Regions from separate parts of the Pseudoduganella sp. UC29_106 genome, predicted to be linked through region 1. Evidence: riboswitches for the same ligand, from Rfam matches in the RefSeq annotation. Region 1 holds a riboswitch; each other region holds the start of a gene.
The links. Region 1 has a riboswitch for cobalamin ahead of ACHMW6_RS08410 (TonB-dependent receptor). Riboswitches for the same ligand answer to the same signal wherever they lie in the genome.

Region 1 (6,343 bases):
ATTTTAGTCTGCACGCCAAAGGAATTGAAGGTTTCCAGGTACTTGGCCTTGTCCACGCCGTTCTTGGTGACCACCTCGGTGATCGAATCGTCGGTCATCAGGCGGTTATGCTCAACGTGGATAGCGCGGAACAGTTTGTCGTGCACAGCATCCAGCTTGTTCATCGCTTCCAGCGTCAGGTAAGCGTGGGCTTGCGGGTCTTTCTCGCCGGTGCGCGGGAAGTGCACGCGCTTGAACACGATCTTGTCCGCATTCTTCTTGACCCAGTCGGCCATCAGCGGTTCCAGTGCATTGCAGTGCGGGCAGGAGTACATGAAGAACTCGACCACTTCCACCTTCTTGCCGCCGGTGTCGGCGCGCACAGGCGTATCGAGAGTCTTGAATTCAACGCCCTCCTTCGGTTCGGCAGCATAAGCAGCGCCGGTGGCGGCGAACATCAGGGCGGCGGAAGCCAGCATGAGGCGCAGGAAACGCATAGTCATCCTTTAATGAATTGGGGTGGTAAACGCCGCGAGATTACCATTTTTTCGGCCCCCAATTTCAGCCCCGGCGGCAAAAATGCCGCCGCCGCACCCAATTTAAGCACCGTTTAAGCCCGCGCCCGCCGCGCCGACGCACCGCGTAGGGCGGATCATTGATCCGCCGCTGCGTCAGAAATCGTAACGCACGGACAGCTTCAACTGCCGACCATCACTCGGATAAATCCCCGACCGGCAGCCGAAAGCCGCAGTGTAATAATGCTTATCCGCCAGATTCAGTCCGGGACACCGCCACCTCCCACTGTCCAAACTTGCGTGCATACCGTGCATCCACGGTCGTAAACGAAGGAATGCGCGCGCTGCAGGTATTGCTGAAATCAGACCCGAAGCGCTGCTCATCCACCCACTGCACGCCGACATCCGCGGTTTGGCCATCGGACGGCAGCCAGGCCAGGCGCGCGGTGACGATATTCTTCGGCACCAGCACCATCTCGCGGCCGGAATTCGGGCCTTCGCGGAACTCCGCCTTCACATGCTGGTAATGGCCGCTGACCTGCCAGTCGCGCGCCACATGGGCGCTTGCGTCCAGTTCGAAGCCTTCGCGGCGGGTCGGATCCAGGTTGGTGTTCGCGCCGAAGCCGAAATCGCCTGCGGTCGGATCGAAGAAGATCTCGTTGTTGAGGTTATGACGGAACACGCGGCCATCCAGCTTCACGCCGGCGATCGAATAACCCGCGCCCAGCTCCACATCATGCGAAGTCTGGGTCTTCAGCGGCACGCCCCAGGCAACGGTGAAGCCATTCTCGTCGGCGTTCGCCACGCGGTAGCTCTGGCCCGCCTTGGCGTACACGGTCAGATTCGGCGCGGCCAGCACGCTGCCCTGCACTTCCCATGCGTTGTGGGCCTGGGTGATGTCGTAGGCCGGCTGGGCGCGCAGCGGATCGGTGGCTTCCTTGTCGAACAGCTCACGGCGCACGCCTGCGGCGAGGCGCGGCTGGTACACGCCGCCAAACTTGATCTCGTCGCGCAGATAGAATGCCTTGGAGCGCTGCGTCGTGTCGTAAGTGCCGTCGGTGACGCGGTTCCAGCGCGTCAGGTCCACGCCGGCCACCACTTCGTTCAGCAGCTCGCCGAACTGCGCCAGGTGGCGCACGCGCGGCGAGAACTGGGTCTGCTTGCTGTCGTAGTGGGAACTGAAGGTGCCGAAGGAGCTGACATAAGTCGCCTCGGTTTCCTTCTTGCGGTGCGACAGTTCGGCTGCGAAGTCGAAGGCGCCCAGCTTCTGCTCATAGAAAGCGGTGTAGCGATCGCTATCCAGCTTGCCGAAATCGTTAGGCGTATTGGTCTGGCGCGGATTGGCGTCGAACTGGGCCTGGGTCAGCGAGCCGGCGAAGCGGTTGTCCTGGCGCGTGATCTCGGCACGCACGCCGAAGCGGCCGTAGGACGTGCTCCACTGGGCGCCGCCGCCGAAGTGGCTCTGCTTGAATTCATTGTTGTCGCGGTAGTTGTCGGTGCGCTGGTGGCCGGCCGAGAGGTCCATCGCAAAGCCGTCCCACGCTTTGGCCACGGAGCCGCGCACTTCGCCAGCGCTGAACTGGCCGCCTTCGGCGAACACGGTGCCGCGCGTGGCGCCCGCTTCCGGACGCTTGGTGACGATGTTGATCACGCCGCCCGTGGCGCCTTCACCATACAGCACACTGGCGCCGCCGCGCATGATGTCGATGCGCTCGACGGAATCGACCGGAATGGTGGACAGCAGCGGGCCAGTCAGCTCATTCTCGGACAGGCGCACGCCGTCCAGCACCACCACCATATTCTGGTCGCTGTTGGTGCCGAAGCCGCGCAGGTCCAGGCCGAAGTCCGGGCTGCCGGTCAGGCTCTGGCGGCCGTACACGCCGCCGATCTTGCGGATGGCCTGATTGACGTCGGAAACACCGGAGCGGCGGATTTCAGCGGCGGTGATCGAAGTCGCGCCGATCGGCAGCAGGGCCGGATCGGCCGCGAAGCGCGCGCCTGAAATCACGACCACGTCGCCTTCCGCGAACGCAGGCGCGGCAAAGCACAGGGAAACGGCCAGCGCCAGCGCGCGGCGGGATGCAAAGATATTCATGGATAAACCAGTACTGAAAAGAGTATCCGCCTGCGTCCCCGCAGCCGGAATCCACAGAGGCGCAAACGCCTCCACCTCCCTGGCCGGTATCCGGGCTACAAGCCGAACCGGTTCACCTTCCTACGCCAAAGCGCAGTGGTCTCAAAACCGGCTTGCCGCCAAACCGCAAAACAAGTGGCTGCCACATCGTGGCAGCCACTAGATTTGAGGTTCTGGTCGACGCTTGCTTACCGTTGCGGGGGCAGCACACCTTGGCCGCCGCGCTGTGCTTCGCGCGCGGCCCCGGTGTTTCCCGTTTAACTGCGTCCATGAGCAGGACGCGGGCACCAGAGCGCCGCCATTATAAACCGTTTGCTTTTATGCCATAAGCCTAGCTATAGTTAATGGGTTGCCATTCTGATATTGGAGAGTTATGCGAAGCATCATGAAGTGGCTGCCCGCGATCGCGCTGCTGGCCGCAGGATCGGCCCTGATGGCGCAAGGCGCGAAGACGGCCGCACCGCCCGCGCCAGCGCAGGCTGCGACGGCCGGCGATATCCCGCTCGCGCCTGCCAAAGCCGCCGCCGTCACCACCCCGAGCGCGCCCGATGCCTGGGGCGGAGCCCGCAGCGGCAGCGAAGCCACGCTGTCCGACCGCGTGGTGAACTACGAAATCGAAGCCAGCCTCGATCCCGTCAAGCACACCATCGACGGCAAGCAAAAACTCACCTGGCGCAACCGCAGCGACCGGCCGGTGCACAGCGTCTACCTGCACCTTTACCTGAATGCCTTCCGGGGCAAGGACAGCACTTTCTTCACGGAGATGCGCCACCGCGGCGACGACATCCGTCAGGTCAAGGATGACGAATGGGGCTACACGGACCTGCGCAGCGTGGCGCAGAACGGCGCAGCCGTGTCGTGGAAATTCGTGCGGCCGGATGGCGGCCCCGCCACCGACCAGACCGTGGTGCGCCTGGACCTGCCGCAGGCCGTCGCGCCCGGCGCCAGCACCACGCTGGACATCGCCTTCTTCGACCAGCTGCCGCGCGTGATCGCGCGCAGCGGGCTACTTCGGCAGCTTCCACCTGGTGGCGCAATGGTTCCCCAAGATCGCCGTGCTGGAACTGCCGGGCGAACGGGGCGCAACGGCGGTCCGCTGGAACGCGCATGAATACCACGCCGAATCCGAGTTCTACGCGGACTTCGGCAATTACGACGTGAAGCTGACCGCGCCGAAGGAATACACCATCGGCGCCACGGGCGAGCTGCAAGGCACGCCGGCCGAAAAGGACGGCAAGCTGACCCACCACTACGTGCAGGGCGACGTCCACGACTTCGCCTGGACGGCGGACAAGCGCACCGCCAGGCCGCTGGTCGATACCTGGTCCGGCCCCGGCAGCCCGCAGGTGAAAATCACCGTGCTGTTCCCGCCCGAGTATGAATCCAACGCGGCGCCGGCGCTGAAGGCCACCAAGGATTCGCTGACGTGGTTCTCCAATACGCTCGGCCCCTACCCTTACAAGACCGTGACCGTCGTCATCCCGCCCCATAACGCGGGGGAAGCGGCCGGCATGGAATACCCGACCTTCTTCACTGCCGACAGCTACGCCGGCCTGCAACCCGGCACCCTTGATGCGTACCAGCTGGACTTCGTGACCATCCACGAATTCGGCCACGGCTACTTCTACGGCATCCTCGCCAGCAACGAGTTCGAAGAACCCATGCTGGATGAAGGCTTGAACGAGTACTGGGACGAGCGCATGCTGCGCGCAGCCGGCCGCGGGATCGATGCCACCACGCCGCTCCTCAAGGCCATCGGCATCGCACCGCGCTTCAAGGTATTCGACTTCTCGCGCCTGGGCAGTCCCCGCGAGGAACCGGCCGACCCGCTGGGCGAAAATGCCTATACGCGACTGCAGGGCATCGGCCCGGTCTATGCGCGCACGGCAACCGCCATGCACGACCTGGAGGAGCAGCTGGGCAAGGAAGTCCTCGAACGCGCCTTTAAGGAGTATTACAAGCGCTGGAAATTCCGCCACCCAAGCGTGGCCGACCTGCGCGAAACGCTGGCCGAGGTAAGCGGCCAGCGCCAGCTGGTGGAACGCGTGTTCGCCCAGCAGGTCTATGCCACCACGCGCGTGGATGACCGCATCAGCAGCTTCTCCAGCGAGGAAGTGCTGCCGCAGCCGGGCGTCAAGCTGAGCGCCAAGCAGGCGGAGGAAAAGGAAGACAAGATCCGCGAAGATTGGGACAAGGCCCATCCGCACGCCAAGGATGGCACCGGTCCCTTCCCCTACCGCACCGAAGTCATCGTGCGCCGCCGCGGCGCCGATGTGCCGCAGACGCTGGTCGTGACCTTTGTCGACGGCAGCAAGGAAACCGTGCGCTGGGGCGGCGAACAGCGCTGGCAGAAGTTCGAGTGGACCAAGCCGGTGAAGGCCGTCTCCGCCGAAATCGACCCGAACGCAAGCATCTGCTGGACGTGAGCAAGCTCGATGACAGCAAGACCATCAAATCCGATGGCAGCGCTTCGCGCCGCTGGAGCTTCGACATCGCCGCCATTATCCAGTCCCTCATTGCCCTGATCGTGACCGTATGAAGCTGACCACCAATCTGAAGAACGCCAGCCGCGTCGCCCTGCAGTGGCGCCTTTTATTGATCTGGCTGGGCGCCGTGCTGCTGCCCATGCTGCTGATGGCGCTGCCCGTGTGGAACACGCTGTCGGGAAGCCTCGACCGCTCCGTGCACGCGGCCGCACTGGCGCAGCAGCTGGACCTGCTAACGCTGGCCGACCTGATGGCGGAAGTGCGCCGCAACGGCGCAGCGATCCACGGCGGCGGCATTGCCGCGCTGGTGTTCACGCTGCTGCTGTCGCCCTTCCTGACCGGCGTGGCGGTGACGGCGGCGCGCGCCCACGACACGGCGCGCTTCCGCGAGCTGTTCGCAGGCGGCGTGGCCGAGTATCCGCGCATGTTCCGCATGCTGGTCTGGGGCGTGGTGCTGCTGGCGGCGGCTGGCGCCATCGGCGGCCAGCTGATCGAACTGGCGGACAAGCATGGCGAGCAAGCCATCCTGCAGTCCGACGCGCACCTGTGGAAGCATGCGGCAGCGCTGGTGCTGGCGCTGCTGCTGGCCCTCGTCCATGCCACGCTGGACGCGGGACGCGCGGAACTGGCCATCGACCGCCGCCGCACCTCGGCCGTGAAAGCCTGGTGGCGCGGCGTAAAGCTGCTGTGGCAGAATCCCGCTACGGTGCTGGGCATCTATCTCGGCGTAAGCATGGTGGGCCTGCTGGCGGTCGCCCTGCTGGCCGTGCTGCGCGTGAATATCCCCGGCAGCAATACCGCGCTGCTGATCGTGGCTTTCCTTGTCACCCAGCTGATCGCCCTCGTCCTGGCCTGGATGCGGGCTACGCGGCTGTTTGCGCTGATGACGGTGTCCGCTGCGGATAAGGCAATGCAGCATTCACAAATTGTGCATTGATACCGGGGTGGGCAGGCCGTATATTGGATATATCATGAAAACACTGCCCACCTACTTCCTTTTCGCACGGCGGCGGCCCCTGGCCCTGGATGCGCGATCAATTCGGCTCCGCTTATGACAAGCTGGATGCTTCCCTCAAAGATATCCCGGCCCAGATCGGCGGCAAGCCGAAAGCTGTCCTCGTGATCACGGCGCACTGGGAAGGCCGCGACTTCATGATCTCGGCCAGCCCGCGTCCGCCCATGATCTACGATTACGGCGGCTTCCCGGCGCATACCTACCAGATCCAGTA
Region 2 (6,343 bases), 800 kb from region 1:
ACCATGATCCTGCCGGGCGCCGCGCCCCAACCTTTGAGGCCTTCGATGCCGTAGCCGGCAAGGCGCTTGCTGAGCGGCGCGAGCGCTGCGCAAGGACGGGCTGCGCGCACCTCCAGGCAGGCGCGGTAGCCTTCCGCCAGCGCCGCCAGGTCACGGATTGCGGCTTCGCGCTGCGGATGGTCCGCGCCTTCCACCAGGTGCTGCAATTCCTTGATGATGACGTCGGCCTGCTTGCGGCCAAGGTTCCGCTCGCCGCTTGTTTCGGCTTCCAGCACGTCGGCATGCAGGCGGCCCAGCAGGCCGCTGGTCATTTCGCCCTGCACGCGCGGCGGCAGCGTGCCGAACCAGCGCGCGTATTCCGCTGCGCTGACGCTGTTCACCGTACCGCTTAATTCGCGCAAGGCGGCGCGGTCTTCCGGCAGGTTGACGCCGTGCGCCATGATCATGTCCAGCAGCGCTTGCGGCGACTCGGGCAAGGCGCCCACCGTATAGCCGGCGTTCTTCATCGCGTGCAGCATGTCGAACAGCGAGGCCGGCACGTCCAGGTTGTCGGCGCCGATATTCTGCCGCCCCGGCGGGTGGTTGTAATAGATCAGCGCCACCCGCTTGTCGCGGTTGGCCTTGGCGCGCAATGCCAGCCAGCGGCTGACGCGTGCGGTCAGCCTGTCGGCCTCCACGGGCAGCACCACGGGCGGACGGTTCTCGAGTACCGGTCAGCTTGTCGCGCTGCGCCTGGCCCAGCGCTGCGATCACGATCGGCTGGCCGATGCCTTGCAACTCCGGCAGCGCCACGCGGTATTGCACCGAGTCCGGCGGCAAGCCATCCGGCGACAGATGCCATTGCAGCGCGGTGCGGTCGGACAGGCGAATCGCCTTGAAGACCGGCACATTCAACCGCTTCAGCGCTTCCGTGACGGCTTCGCGTCCTTCAGCTGCGCCCACGACGAAGTCCGCAGCACCACCAGCGCGGCCGGCTGGGCCGGCGCAAGCAGCTCGGCAGGCGCTCCAGTGCCTCGCGCGAGGCGCCGCCCCAGCGCGTGAGCACCTGCACGCAGGACTGGCCCCGCTGTTCGATGCGCTGGCAGACTGCCGCGGGCACCATGCTGTCCATATTCGACAGGTCGAGCACCACCACGGTGGGCTGGGCCTTCAGTCCCAGTTGCGCGGCATTGCCCGAAGCGCCCGCATCGGTCAGTTCGCGCCGGCCGACGCGCAGGCGCAACGTGGGTTCGGGCTGGGGGCTGGCCAGCGCCACGGTCGGATCAAGCAGATGCGCGAACAGCGCTGCCGTGTTGTCGGCGCAGCCCGCCTGCCACAGCTGGCGCGCAGCCAGCCAGTGGCTCGCGGCGGCATGGGCCTGTGCCGCTTTGAGGGCCGCTGCCGGTGGCGCTTCCGTCGACAGTTCCCGCAACAACTCGGGCGAAAAATCATGCAGGCCGCCGCGCGCGCTGCGGCTCATCAGACTGAGGCCAGCCTCTCCGTCGAAGGCTAAAACGGTGGTTTGTGCTCGGGCGTGGCGCGGCAAGGCGTCCTTCAGGCGGCGCGCCGGGTCTCCGAACAGGGAAACCGCCAGCACGCTGTCGGCCTGTCTGATCCAGAGGCCGGCGTCGGCATCACTCGCCGCCATCCACTGGGCAGGCGTGCGTAACACGAGTGCGGTCCCGCGGATGGCTGGCCAGATGGCGATGCGCCGCCTCGATCGCCGCCGGAGCGGCGCGCTCAGTCACAATGGCAAACAAGGTGGCTGCCTGGCCGTACGCGCTGGTGAGAACGCATAGCAGTGCTGCGAGAATCCGCACGAAAGTAGAAGTGCTCAATTTGACATTGACCGGTAACGCGCGCCTGGCGCGCATGAACACAGGCTGCTGCGTTTTTCCATGCCGGACGGGCACACGCGCGTGGCGCGGGCGCGATATGGCGACCGCACAATGCGGCTGCGCTGCAGGCAAAGGAAGAAACAACGAACAACCACCACGCAAAACCTCACCCCGGGTTTTGCGCAAGCAATCGTGACTGGCCGGTCTTCTGGCTTGCCGTCATCCTCCTTTGCACCTGCCTTCCCGTGCTAAGCACAGTGGCGTTCGATCAAAGTCGTCAGGCATACAGCAGCGGGGGCTGCGCCGGACTGGCATGCGATGAAAATCCCATGCGTCACCGGCTTCCCGTTTCACCCTCCGGCTGAAAAGCTGGAGGGCACCATTCACTGAATCAGCGGTATTTTAACTGCATTGCGGATTATTGCCAAAATTGCGGTGGAGAGTGATTCAACTGCCGCGCAGCGAGCCAGATTTGCGAAAAATTAGCTTGCTCCGATAAGGCGGTTTTGCGTACACTGGCCGAATGACACCGCTGTCATCCACAAACAATTAATCGATGGAGACAAACTTGATTCACTCAAGCACCGCGCAGCTCCGTTTCAATTGTCCGCTCCCCTTCCTTGCCCGCGCCTGCGTGGCAATGTTTGCGATCGCGGCTGCCACACAGACGATGGCCGGCGAGAGTCCGGCCAAGCCACAATATCTGGAGACACCGCCCAACGAAAAGCCGAGGGTAGTGATCACGGCCGATCCTGAACTCGACGATTCGAACTCGATGGTTCGGTTTCTGCTATACAGCTCGGATTTCCGTACCGAAGGGCTGATCTATGCCAGCAGCCAGTTTCATTGGACCGGCGACGGCAAAGGGACCAGGCTGTCAGTGCCAACTCGCGAGTACACCCTTTTTGGCCTGAAGCTCTGCCCTTGCACATCGTGGCGCTGGGCGCCGGGAGAGCGTTTCATTGATGACGCCGTGGAGAATTACGCCAAGGCCTATCCGAACCTGCGCGTCCACAACCACGACTATCCGGCCCCAGAGGTACTGAAGTCGAAGATCCGCTGGGGCAATGTGCAGTTCGACGGCGAGATGGAGCATGACACGCCTGGTTCGGACCTTATCAAAGCACTGCTGCTCGATAATGAGGAGTCGCCAATTTACCTGCATGCCTGGGGAGGCCAAAGCACCATCGCCCGTGCGCTGAAATCGATCGAGGAACAGTACCAGGGATCGCCGCAGTGGGCATCGATCCGCGCCAAAGTAATCCGCAAGGCCGTCATCCACCCGTCGGGCGACCAGGACGATACCTACGCCAATTACATCAAGCCCGACTGGCCCGACATCCGCTATCGCCTGCTGGCGGGCGGGGTCCCGCTGGGCTATGCGACACAGTCGAGGGTGGGCGAAGACGATGCTGCCTACTTTACGGTGGACTGGACCAAGTCCAATATTCTCGACCGCGGCCCGCTTGGCGCATCCTACCGCGTATGGGGCGATGGCAAGCACATGGTGCAGAACGACATCTTCGACTATTTCGGCATTGCGGGAAAATCCGCCGAGGAGCTGAAAAAGGAAGGTTATATCGTCTGGACACCACCGCGCGCAAAAGGCGAATTCCTGGCTGAAGGCGACACGCCAACGTTCCTCAACCTGCTCGATAACGGCTTGCGCGGCTACCGCGGCGACAGCTTCGGCGGCTGGGCGGGCACCCCGAACAACGGCCCCACGAGGAGCTTTGCTGTGCTGCTCAAGGCAATGGAAGCCAACATCGCCAATCCGCCCCCGCCGCGCCCCATCGAGCGCGCGCCCACGCATCCGTTCCTGGCAGCGGCACAGCGCGATTTCGCAGCCCGGCTTCAGTGGGCGACAACAGCGAACTTTGCCGGCGCCAACCATAATCCGATGATCGCCCTGGCAGGCCCGCAGCTGATCCGGGCGAAGGCGGGGCAGCGGATCACGCTTCGCGCGAAGACGTCCGATCCGGATGGCAACGCGGTCACTCTGAAGTGGTGGCGCTGGGAGGAGGCGGACGGTTACAAAGGGGCGGTGCGGCTCGAACCACTTGATCATGGCGTGAGTTTCGTCGTGCCGGCGGAGACGAAACCGGATGACATGATTCAGGTGATCGCCGAAGCGACCGACAATGGCTCGCCGGCCCTGACGCACTACGAAAAGTAGTGATTGTCGTGACGGAGTAAGGAGGATCGAGACGGCGCCGGTGAAACCAGGCGCCGCCTCCGGCAGGCAGCAGGCCCGCCCTCGCCTGGCTAGGCGATGTAATCCGGCTGATTTCCGGGCGCCGCCTGGACGAACGCCGGATGCGCCATGCAACGCTCGTAGACCGCCAGGACGCGTGTGAAGCGAGACAGGTTGCACCCGATACGCAGCGCATTCGCCACCTGGGGCACGAGGCAGCAATCGGCCAGCGTCGGCACATTGCCGATGCAGTATTCGCTTGCCGGGCGCCTTGCCAACAGGCTTTCTACAGCAGCCAGGCCCTCATCGACCCAGTGCCGGTACCAGTCCGATTTGTCCGTGTCATTCACGGCCAGAGTCGTGGACAGATAATTCAGCACGCGCAGATTATTGATCGGGTGGATATCGCAAGCGATCGTCTGCGCGATTTCCAGCACGCGGGCCCGTTCGATCGGCGCCTCTGGAATCAGCCGTGGTTCGGGTCGAAGATGATCGAGGTAGTCGATGATGGCGAGCGACTGGGTCAGCACAGTCTCGCCGTCGACCAGGGCCGGTACGATTGCGGCAGGGCTCAACTCGCGATACGCCGCGTCCCTTTGTGCTCCCTCTCTGAGATTGACGCCCGCATATTCGTAGGGAAGGCCTTTCAGCGCCAGCGCAATGCGCACCCGGAAGGAGGTGGAACTGTCGAAGAAGCTGAAGAGTTTCATCTTTCAGCCCGCAACGCGTACGGAGATGGATCCCAGCCCCTCGAGCGTGCCGACCATCAGGTCCCCGGCTGGACCGCATTCACCCCTTCCGGCGTTCCCGTCATGATGATATCGCCGGGTTCGAGCGTTTCATATTCCGACAGATAGGCGATGGATTCGGCGACAGACCAGATCAGCTTGTCGATATCGGAGCTTTGGCGTGGCTGGCCATTCACTGTGAGTGCAAGCACGCCCTGGCGCAGGTGCCCCACTTCGGACGCGCGATGGACGGGGCCGATCGGCGCCGACTTCGAGAAGGACTTGCCGAACTCCCACGGGCGGCCCTTGTCGCGGGCTTCCAGCTGCAGGTCGCGCCGCGTCATGTCCAGTCCGACCGCATAGCCGAAGACATGGTCGAGCGCCTGCCGAGCGGAATGTTCGCGCCACCCTGGCCAAGCGCGACCACCAGCTCGATCTCATGGTGAAAATTGGCGGTGTGCGGCGGATACGGGATTGTGGTTTCCGCATCGCCCGCAACGACCAGCGCGTTGGCGGGCTTCATGAAGAAAAACGGTGGTTCGCGGTCCGGATCCTTGCCCATCTCGCGCGCATGCGCGGCATAATTACGGCCGACGCAGAAAATACGGTTGACGGGAAACTGCTCGCTGCTGCCGGCGATCGGCAAGCTGTACACCGGGGCTGGCGCTACTGCGTATTTCATAATGCTCTCCAGATTGAGGGTAATTACATCTTTTCTTCTCGCCACAGTCCAAGCGCCTGCTGCATCGGCCGGTCTTGAAAAGCTGAACAAGACCGTCCTGAAGCGGGCCTGCAACCGCAATGGCTGCCAGGATGGGACGACAAAAATATCGTTTGGCCCGAACGCGAAGGTTTCGCCGCCAATCTCGGCGCCTCCCCTCACCTTCCAGGCAAACGTAGACTGTGCCATCGGTGCTGCGATAGGGCTTGCTGGTAAAGCCCTCTGGTAACAACTGGCGAAGGCGCCGATGGTCGCCATGGGCGATGCGCCGGTGGCGGGATTGACATAGCGCAGCTTGTGGCCGAAGTGCGCGTCCGGCGCCGTAAGCGCGATCGATTCAAGCGCCTGGCGTGTCGCGGCGTAGGGGTAGACGAAAAGCTTTGCCGGGTCGGATGCGGCCTGCGGCGCCAGGTCGACCGGCAGCATATTGTGGCCGTAACGGGCCAGCGCATCCCCTTCCAGTCGCGCCACCGGGCCGCGAGGCCTGGCTTGCGCGCTCGGCGAAGCCTGCGTCGAAGAAGCGCACGGTCGGAATATCCAGCCCATCAAGCCACACCACCGGTTCGTCGCCCAGGTTACCGTGGTCGTGCCAAGTCCAGGACGGCGTGATGATGAAATCGCCACGGCGCATGGTGGTGCGCTCGCCGTCGACCGCCGTGTAGGCCCCCTCCCCGTCCAGCACCAGCGCAATGCCGACTGCGTGTGCCGGTGCGCTCGCGCCACCTCACCGGGCAGGATAAGCTGCAGGCCCGCGTAGAGTGACTGGGTGATCGACGAGTTGCCGCGCAGCGCAGGATTCTCCAGCACCAGGACGCGGCGCTCCGCCTCCTCTGCGCTGATCAGGCGGCCCGCTTCCATCACCTGCTCACGCACTTTAGCGTAG
Region 3 (6,343 bases), 1.0 Mb from region 1:
CAGTGCGGGTCAGCGCCAGCGGACGGCCGGCGCGGCGCGCCTCGAAGTTCGCGGTATCGAATGTCAGCTCGCCCACGGTCAGCATGGGGCTGGCCGTCTGGGCGCCGCGCGCGCGCCGCACCAGGGCGCGCAGGCGCACTTCCAGTTCGACCAGGGAGAACGGTTTGACGAGGTAATCGTCGGCGCCGCTGTCGAAGCCAGCCACCTTGTCTTCCAAGGTGTCGCGCGCGGTCAGCATCAGCACGGGCGTGGACTTGCCCAGCTCCCCGCGCAGCTTCTGGCACAGCTCCAGGCCATTCAGCCCGGGCAGCATCACGTCCAGCACAACCGCGTCGTAATCGTTCTGCGCAGCCAGCCCCAGTCCGCCGTAGCCATTGGCGGCGGAATCGAGCACGTAACCCTTGGGCTCCAGGAAGCCGTACAGGTTGGCGACAATGTCCGGATTGTCTTCAATGATGAGAATGCGCATGCGGGCATTATAATTCTCTGATGACTATCCCACACATCACCCCAATTTCTAACGAAACGCTCGCGGGACAGCTGGATCGCGCGATCAACAACAAGACCAAGCCGCTGGGCAGCCTGGGCGCACTGGAGACGCTGGCAAAGCAGATCGGCATGATCCAGCAGACCACGTCGCCCGAGCTGCGCGAACCTGCCATTCTGGTCTTCGCGGGCGACCACGGTGTCGTGGCCGAGGGCGTGTCCGCCTATCCGCAGGACGTGACCTGGCAAATGGTCGAGAACTTCCTGGCCGGCGGCGCCGCCATCAATGTGTTCGCACGCCAGAACGGCTGCTCCCTGAGCGTGGTGGACGCCGGCGTGAACCACGACTTCGGGCCGCGCGAAGGCCTGTTGAACCGCAAGATCGCTCCCGGTACGCGCAATTTCGCGCAGGAGAAGGCCATGTCCGCCCAGGAGTGCATGGAAGCGATCGAGGCCGGCATGGAGCTGGTCGAAGCGCTGCCGGGCAATGTGCTGGGCTTTGGCGAAATGGGCATCGGCAATACGACGGCAGCTGCGGCCCTGATGCACAAGCTAACCGGCATTCCGGTGGCCGACTGCGTGGGCGCGGGCACGGGCCTGGATGCCGAAGGCGTGCTACGCAAGCAGCGCGTAATCGAAGCGGCGGTGCAGCTGCACGACGTCAACGGCGGCCTGCCGGTGCTATCCGCATTCGGCGGCTTCGAAATCGCCATGATGGCCGGCGCCATGCTGAAGGCGGCCGAGCGCCGCATGGTCCTGGTGATCGACGGTTTCATCGTCACCAGCGCCCTGCTGGTGGCGGCCCGCATCAAGCCGGAAGTGCTGGAATACTGCGTGTTCTCGCACTGCTCGGACGAGAGTGGCCACAAGCGCATGCTGGAACATCTTGGCGCACGTCCCCTGCTGAATCTGGGCCTGCGCCTGGGCGAAGGTACGGGCAGCGCGCTGGCCATGCCGCTGCTGCAGTCGGCCGTGAACTTCCTGAACCAGATGGCGACGTTCGACTCCGCCCAGGTCAGCGAAAAGTCCGCCTGATTCATGCAGCAGGTCCGCCTCTTCTTCATCGCGCTGCAATTCTTTACGCGGCTGCCGATCCCGCGCTGGGTCGGCTTCGAGGCGGCCTGGCTGCATCACGCTTCCCGTTATTTTCCGCTGGTCGGCCTGGTGGTCGCGGCGATTGCCGCCGGCGTGTATGCGCTGACTGCGCTCGTACTGCCGCCCGCGGTCGCCGTCCTGCTCTCCACCGCCGCCGGCATCTATGCCACCGGCGCCTTCCATGAAGACGGCTTTGCCGATATGTGCGACGGCTTCGGCGGCGGCCACACGCGCGAGCGCGTGCTGGAGATCATGAAGGACTCGCGTATCGGCGCTTACGGCGCGATCGGCATCCTGCTCCTGCTGGCGACCAAGGTTGCGGCTCTGTCTTCGCTGCCGTACACCGGGGTGCTGGCGGCGCTGTTCGTCGCCCATCCTGCTTCCCGCCTGATGGCGACGGCCCTGATCTGGCGCATGGAATATGCCCGCGCGGAAGGCAAGGCCAAGCCGATGGCGCAGGAAATGCGCAGCGGCGAATTCGCCATCGCAGCCTGCACCGCGGCACTGCCGGTGGCGCTTGTCGCCGCGCGTGGCTGGATCGCGCCGGTTGCGTTGGCCTGTGGCCTGCTTGCCATGGTCCTCGCCGCCGCCTGGCTTGCCCGTAAATGCGCGCAGCGCCTGGGCGGCTATACGGGCGACTGCCTGGGCGCCGTGCAGCAGCTGACGGAGGCTGTGTTCTACCTCGGCGCGCTGGCTGCGTGGAGCTGATCCTCATCCGCCACCCGGCGCCGCTTGCCGCGCCGGGCATATGCTACGGCAGCAGCGACCTGTCGGCAGATCCCGCCGCGCTGGCCGCGTGCGTCACGGGCGTTCGCGCCGAGCTGCCGCCAGAGCTGCTGCGCACGGCGCCCATCCGCACCAGCCCACTGCAGCGCTGCGCCGCCCTGGCCACGCAACTCGCTACCCCGCGCGCGCCGATCGTGGACGCCCGCCTCGCCGAACTGGATTTCGGCGCCTGGGAACTGCGTGCCTGGGACGACATCCCCCGCGCCGAAGTCGATGCCTGGGTCGCCGACCTGCTGAACTACCGCCCCGGCGGCGGCGAATCCGTACTGGATGCGGCACGCCGCGTGCAAGCCTTCCTGAAAGCGCTGGACGGCACTGCCATTGTGGTATGTCACGCCGGCACGATCCGCCTGCTGCAAGCGCTTGCCGGCGGCGCCGCCCTGCATGAAGCCGCGCTGCAAGCGGCTGCAAAACCACACGCCATCGCCTACGGCAGCATACACCGGGTTATAATTGAATAGTTTTGGTGCCCGCGTTCGAGTCCTCGAACGCAGTTAAACGGGAAACACGACACCGTCCACGACGGTCAACGTGTGCTGCCCCCGCAACGGTAAGCATGTGCCGCTCCATAAAGCGGCAGCTGTCTCCTCCGCCACTGTGCGCAAGCATGGGAAGGCAAGACAGCCAGGCATGCCAGCCCGGATACCGGCCAAATCAGGTGGAAGCGCAATGCGCTTTCGTGTGATTCCAGTCTACGGGGACGTGGGCTGGTTGCTCAATATCGAAAACTTGTCATGACCTCTCCCGTCACCCGGCAAGCGGCCCTCGCGTCGTTCGCCCTGGCTATTGCTGCGCCAAGCGTGCAAGCCCAAACCACTGCCCTGAACGCGGTCATCGTGACCGCCACCCGCACTCCGCAAGCTGCGCGCGATGTTGTCGCCGACACGCTGACTATCGGCGCGGAAGAAATTGCCAACGCCGGCGCCGGCTCCATCACGGAACTGCTGCAACGCCAGCGCGGCATTGAAGTCACCCGCAACGGCGGCCCGGGCACCAACTCCGGCGTGCTGATTCGCGGCGCCAACGGCAACCAGGTCATCGTGCTGGTGGACGGCGTGCGCATCGGCTCCGCCACCAGCGGCACCGCCGCCTGGAACGCGATCCCGATGGAAGCCATCGACCATATCGAAGTCGTCTACGGCCCGCTCAGCACCCTGTACGGCGCGGACGCCATCGGCGGCGTGATCCAGATCTTCACGAAGAAAGGCCAGGGTGCGCCCAGCATCAGCGCCTCGGTCGGCGGCGGCACCGACAATACGCGTGCCTACCAGGCTGCCGTATCCGGCAGCAGCGGCGCCGTCAGCTATGCGCTGAGCGCAGCGAAAGAGCGCTCGGACGGCTTCTCGGCCACCAAGCCGGCCAACAGTTCCTATAACCCGGACGACGACGGCTACAAGCGCGAAAATGCCGCCGGCCAGGTCGCATGGCAGCTGGCCCCCGGCCATGAACTGGGCCTGCTCTTCCTGCACAGCCGCCTCGACGCACAATTCGACAGCGGCAAGGCGCGCGCCGACAGCGTGCAGGTGCTGGATAACTATGCGGTCTACTCGCGCAACAAGATCACTTCCGAATGGTCGATGCTGGCCCAGGCGGCGCAAAGCCGCGACAAGTCCGGCAGCTTCACCGCCACCGACAGCCAGATCAACACCAAGCAGACCACCTTCAACTGGCAGAACGACTACCGCCTGGGCGACGATATGCTGCAGCTGCTGGTCGAGCACCGCAAGGAAGAAGTGGAAGCCACCACCACGGCCGTTTCGCGCGACCGCAGCACGACGTCCGTCGCCGGCAGCTATCAGTTGAACCGCGGCCCGCACCTGCTCAGCATCGGCGCCCGCAACGACGACAGCTCGCAGTACGGCAACAAGGCCACCGGCTCGCTGGGTTATGGCTACCGCCTGTCCAGCGCGCTGCGCCTGAACGCCAGCTACGGCACCAGCTTCCGCGCGCCGACCTTCAATGAACTCTACTACCCGGGCTTCGGCTTCGACGGCAACAAGCCTGAGCGCGGCCGCAACGGCGAGGTAGGCCTGAACTTCGACAACGGCAGCACTGCCCTCACTGCCGCCTACTATCACAACAAGCTGACCGACCTGCTGGTCAATACGACGCCCTGCCCCAAGCCCGGCTTCAAGTTCGGTTGCGCGTATAACGTCAACAAGGCCACGCTGGAAGGCTTGACCATGTCGGCCCGCCAGCGCCTGGGCAGCTTCACGCTGCGCGCGGACGCTGACTTCCAGGACCCGAAGGATGACACGACCGGCAAATCGCTGGTGCGCCGTGCCCGGCGCCATGGCAACGTGGGCGTCGACTATGAAGCAGGCCCTCTGCACACCGGCGTGGAATGGCAGGTGTCCTCGTACCGCTTTGACGACGCCTCCAACGTCAACCGCCTGGGCGGCTATGGCCTGGTGAACCTGTACGCGACCTGGCAGTTCTCGCGCGACTGGTCCGCCCTGGTCCGCTGGAACAACGTGGCCGACAAACAGTATGAGCTGGCCCGCAATTACGCAACGGCCGGTTCCACTGTGTTCGCCGCCCTGCGTTACGGCTTCCACTAAATCGGTTAAGCTCCCGCAATGCATCCATTCTCCGCCCAATTGCGCAACCGAGCCGGCCTGATTACCGTAGGCCTGGTCGTCCTTTCCATCGCCAGCCTGGTGATTGCCGGCATGACTGGCTCGGTATCGATTCCGTTGGCGGATATGCCGGGCGCCTTGCGGGAATTGCTGAATGGCCAGCCGTCCTCGCTGGCAGCCACGCTGCTGGATTTGCGCGCCGGCCGTGCTGTGACAGCTTTCGTTACTGGCGCTTCGCTGTCACTGGCGGGCATGATGATGCAGGCCCTGCTGCGCAATCCGCTGGCCGACCCTTATGTACTGGGCGTTTCGTCCGGCGCATCGGTAGGCGCGCTGGCGGCCCTGCTGTTCATGTGCGCAGCATGGGTGGTGGACGCGGCGGCTTTCGCTGGCGCAGTCGCTGTGTCCATGCTGCTGTATATACTGGCGCGGCGCGACCTGCGCGGCGGCACGGCGGCGGAGGGCGGCACGGCGCTGCTGCTGTTGACAGGTGTGATTCTGTCCTCGGCCTGTATCGCGCTGGTGACGCTGATGCTTTCCATCGCGCCGGACAGCCGCCTGCGCACCATGGTGTTCTGGCTGATCGGCGACCTTTCCGGCGCTCCCATGCGCTGGCTGCCGTGGTTCGTCCTCGCCGGCTCGCTGATCTTCGCCCTGCGCAGCGCCCGCTCGCTGAACGTGATGGCCCTGCACGCGGAAGCGGCAGCCACGCTGGGTATCCGCGTTGGCGCGCTGCGCAAGGGACTGTTCTTCGTATCCGCGCTGCTGACGGCGAGCGCGGTAACCAATGCCGGCAGCGTGGGCTTTGTCGGCCTGATCGTGCCGCATGCCTGCCGTTTTGCCTTCGGTCCGGACCACCGCGTGCTGGTCCCAGCCGCCACGCTGGTGGGCGGCGCTTACCTGGTGCTGGCCGACACGCTGGCGCGCACCATCATCGCGCCGCAGCAACTTCCTGTGGGGGTGGTCACGGCGCTGGTCGGCACGCCGGTCTTCCTGTACCAGTTGCACCGGCTGAGGAAATAAGATGATCGCAACCGAACAACTGCGCCTGGATATCGGCCGGCGCACGCTGGTCGAAGCGCTGGACTGGCGCGTGGGCGACGGCGAATGCTGGAGCGTGATCGGCCGCAATGGCGCCGGCAAGAGCACCTTGCTGCGCACCCTGGCCGGCTTGCGCCAGCCGGAATACGGCCGCGTGCTGATCGGTCAGCGCCCGCTGGCCGAGTGGCCGCTGGCCGATCTGGCGCGCAAGCGCGCCTTCCTGGCCCAGTCGCGCAACGACGCATTTGCTTACTCGGTGATCGAGACTGTGCTGTCCGCACGCCATCCCTACCACGCCAACCGCTATTGGGAAGACACCGACGACCACCACGCAGCGCTGAAGGCGCTGGAAGCGA

Region 2: it holds a riboswitch for cobalamin, as region 1 does, so the genes downstream of both, ACHMW6_RS12465 (hypothetical protein) here and ACHMW6_RS08410 (TonB-dependent receptor) in region 1, are expected to answer to the same signal.
Region 3: it holds a riboswitch for cobalamin, as region 1 does, so the genes downstream of both, ACHMW6_RS03115 (TonB-dependent receptor domain-containing protein) here and ACHMW6_RS08410 (TonB-dependent receptor) in region 1, are expected to answer to the same signal.

Annotation. Positions count from the first base shown of each region.
Region 1 covers NZ_CP171977.1:1,593,103-1,599,445, reverse strand. The annotation lists gene ACHMW6_RS08415 (thiol:disulfide interchange protein DsbA/DsbL) at 1-476, opposite strand, end outside; gene ACHMW6_RS08410 (TonB-dependent receptor) at 742-2,589, opposite strand; cobalamin riboswitch at 2,653-2,935, opposite strand; gene ACHMW6_RS08405 (hypothetical protein) at 3,014-3,739, shown strand; gene ACHMW6_RS08400 (M1 family metallopeptidase) at 3,657-5,054, shown strand; gene ACHMW6_RS08395 (hypothetical protein) at 5,164-6,051, shown strand; partial or broken gene ACHMW6_RS08390 (DODA-type extradiol aromatic ring-opening family dioxygenase) at 6,086-6,343, shown strand, end outside.
Region 2 covers NZ_CP171977.1:2,393,903-2,400,245, reverse strand. The annotation lists gene ACHMW6_RS12475 (cobaltochelatase subunit CobN) at 1-689, opposite strand, end outside; partial or broken gene ACHMW6_RS12470 (hypothetical protein) at 772-888, opposite strand; gene ACHMW6_RS12465 (hypothetical protein) at 929-1,651, opposite strand; cobalamin riboswitch at 1,998-2,216, opposite strand; gene ACHMW6_RS12460 (DUF1593 domain-containing protein) at 2,386-3,993, shown strand; gene maiA (maleylacetoacetate isomerase) at 4,083-4,721, opposite strand; partial or broken gene ACHMW6_RS12450 (fumarylacetoacetate hydrolase family protein) at 4,725-5,421, opposite strand; partial or broken gene gtdA (gentisate 1,2-dioxygenase) at 5,445-6,343, opposite strand, start outside.
Region 3 covers NZ_CP171977.1:553,244-559,586, reverse strand. The annotation lists gene ACHMW6_RS03135 (response regulator transcription factor) at 1-469, opposite strand, end outside; gene cobT (nicotinate-nucleotide--dimethylbenzimidazole phosphoribosyltransferase) at 490-1,521, shown strand; gene ACHMW6_RS03125 (adenosylcobinamide-GDP ribazoletransferase) at 1,525-2,289, shown strand; gene ACHMW6_RS03120 (histidine phosphatase family protein) at 2,280-2,828, shown strand; cobalamin riboswitch at 2,815-3,036, shown strand; gene ACHMW6_RS03115 (TonB-dependent receptor domain-containing protein) at 3,102-4,928, shown strand; gene ACHMW6_RS03110 (FecCD family ABC transporter permease) at 4,947-5,969, shown strand; gene ACHMW6_RS03105 (ABC transporter ATP-binding protein) at 5,971-6,343, shown strand, end outside.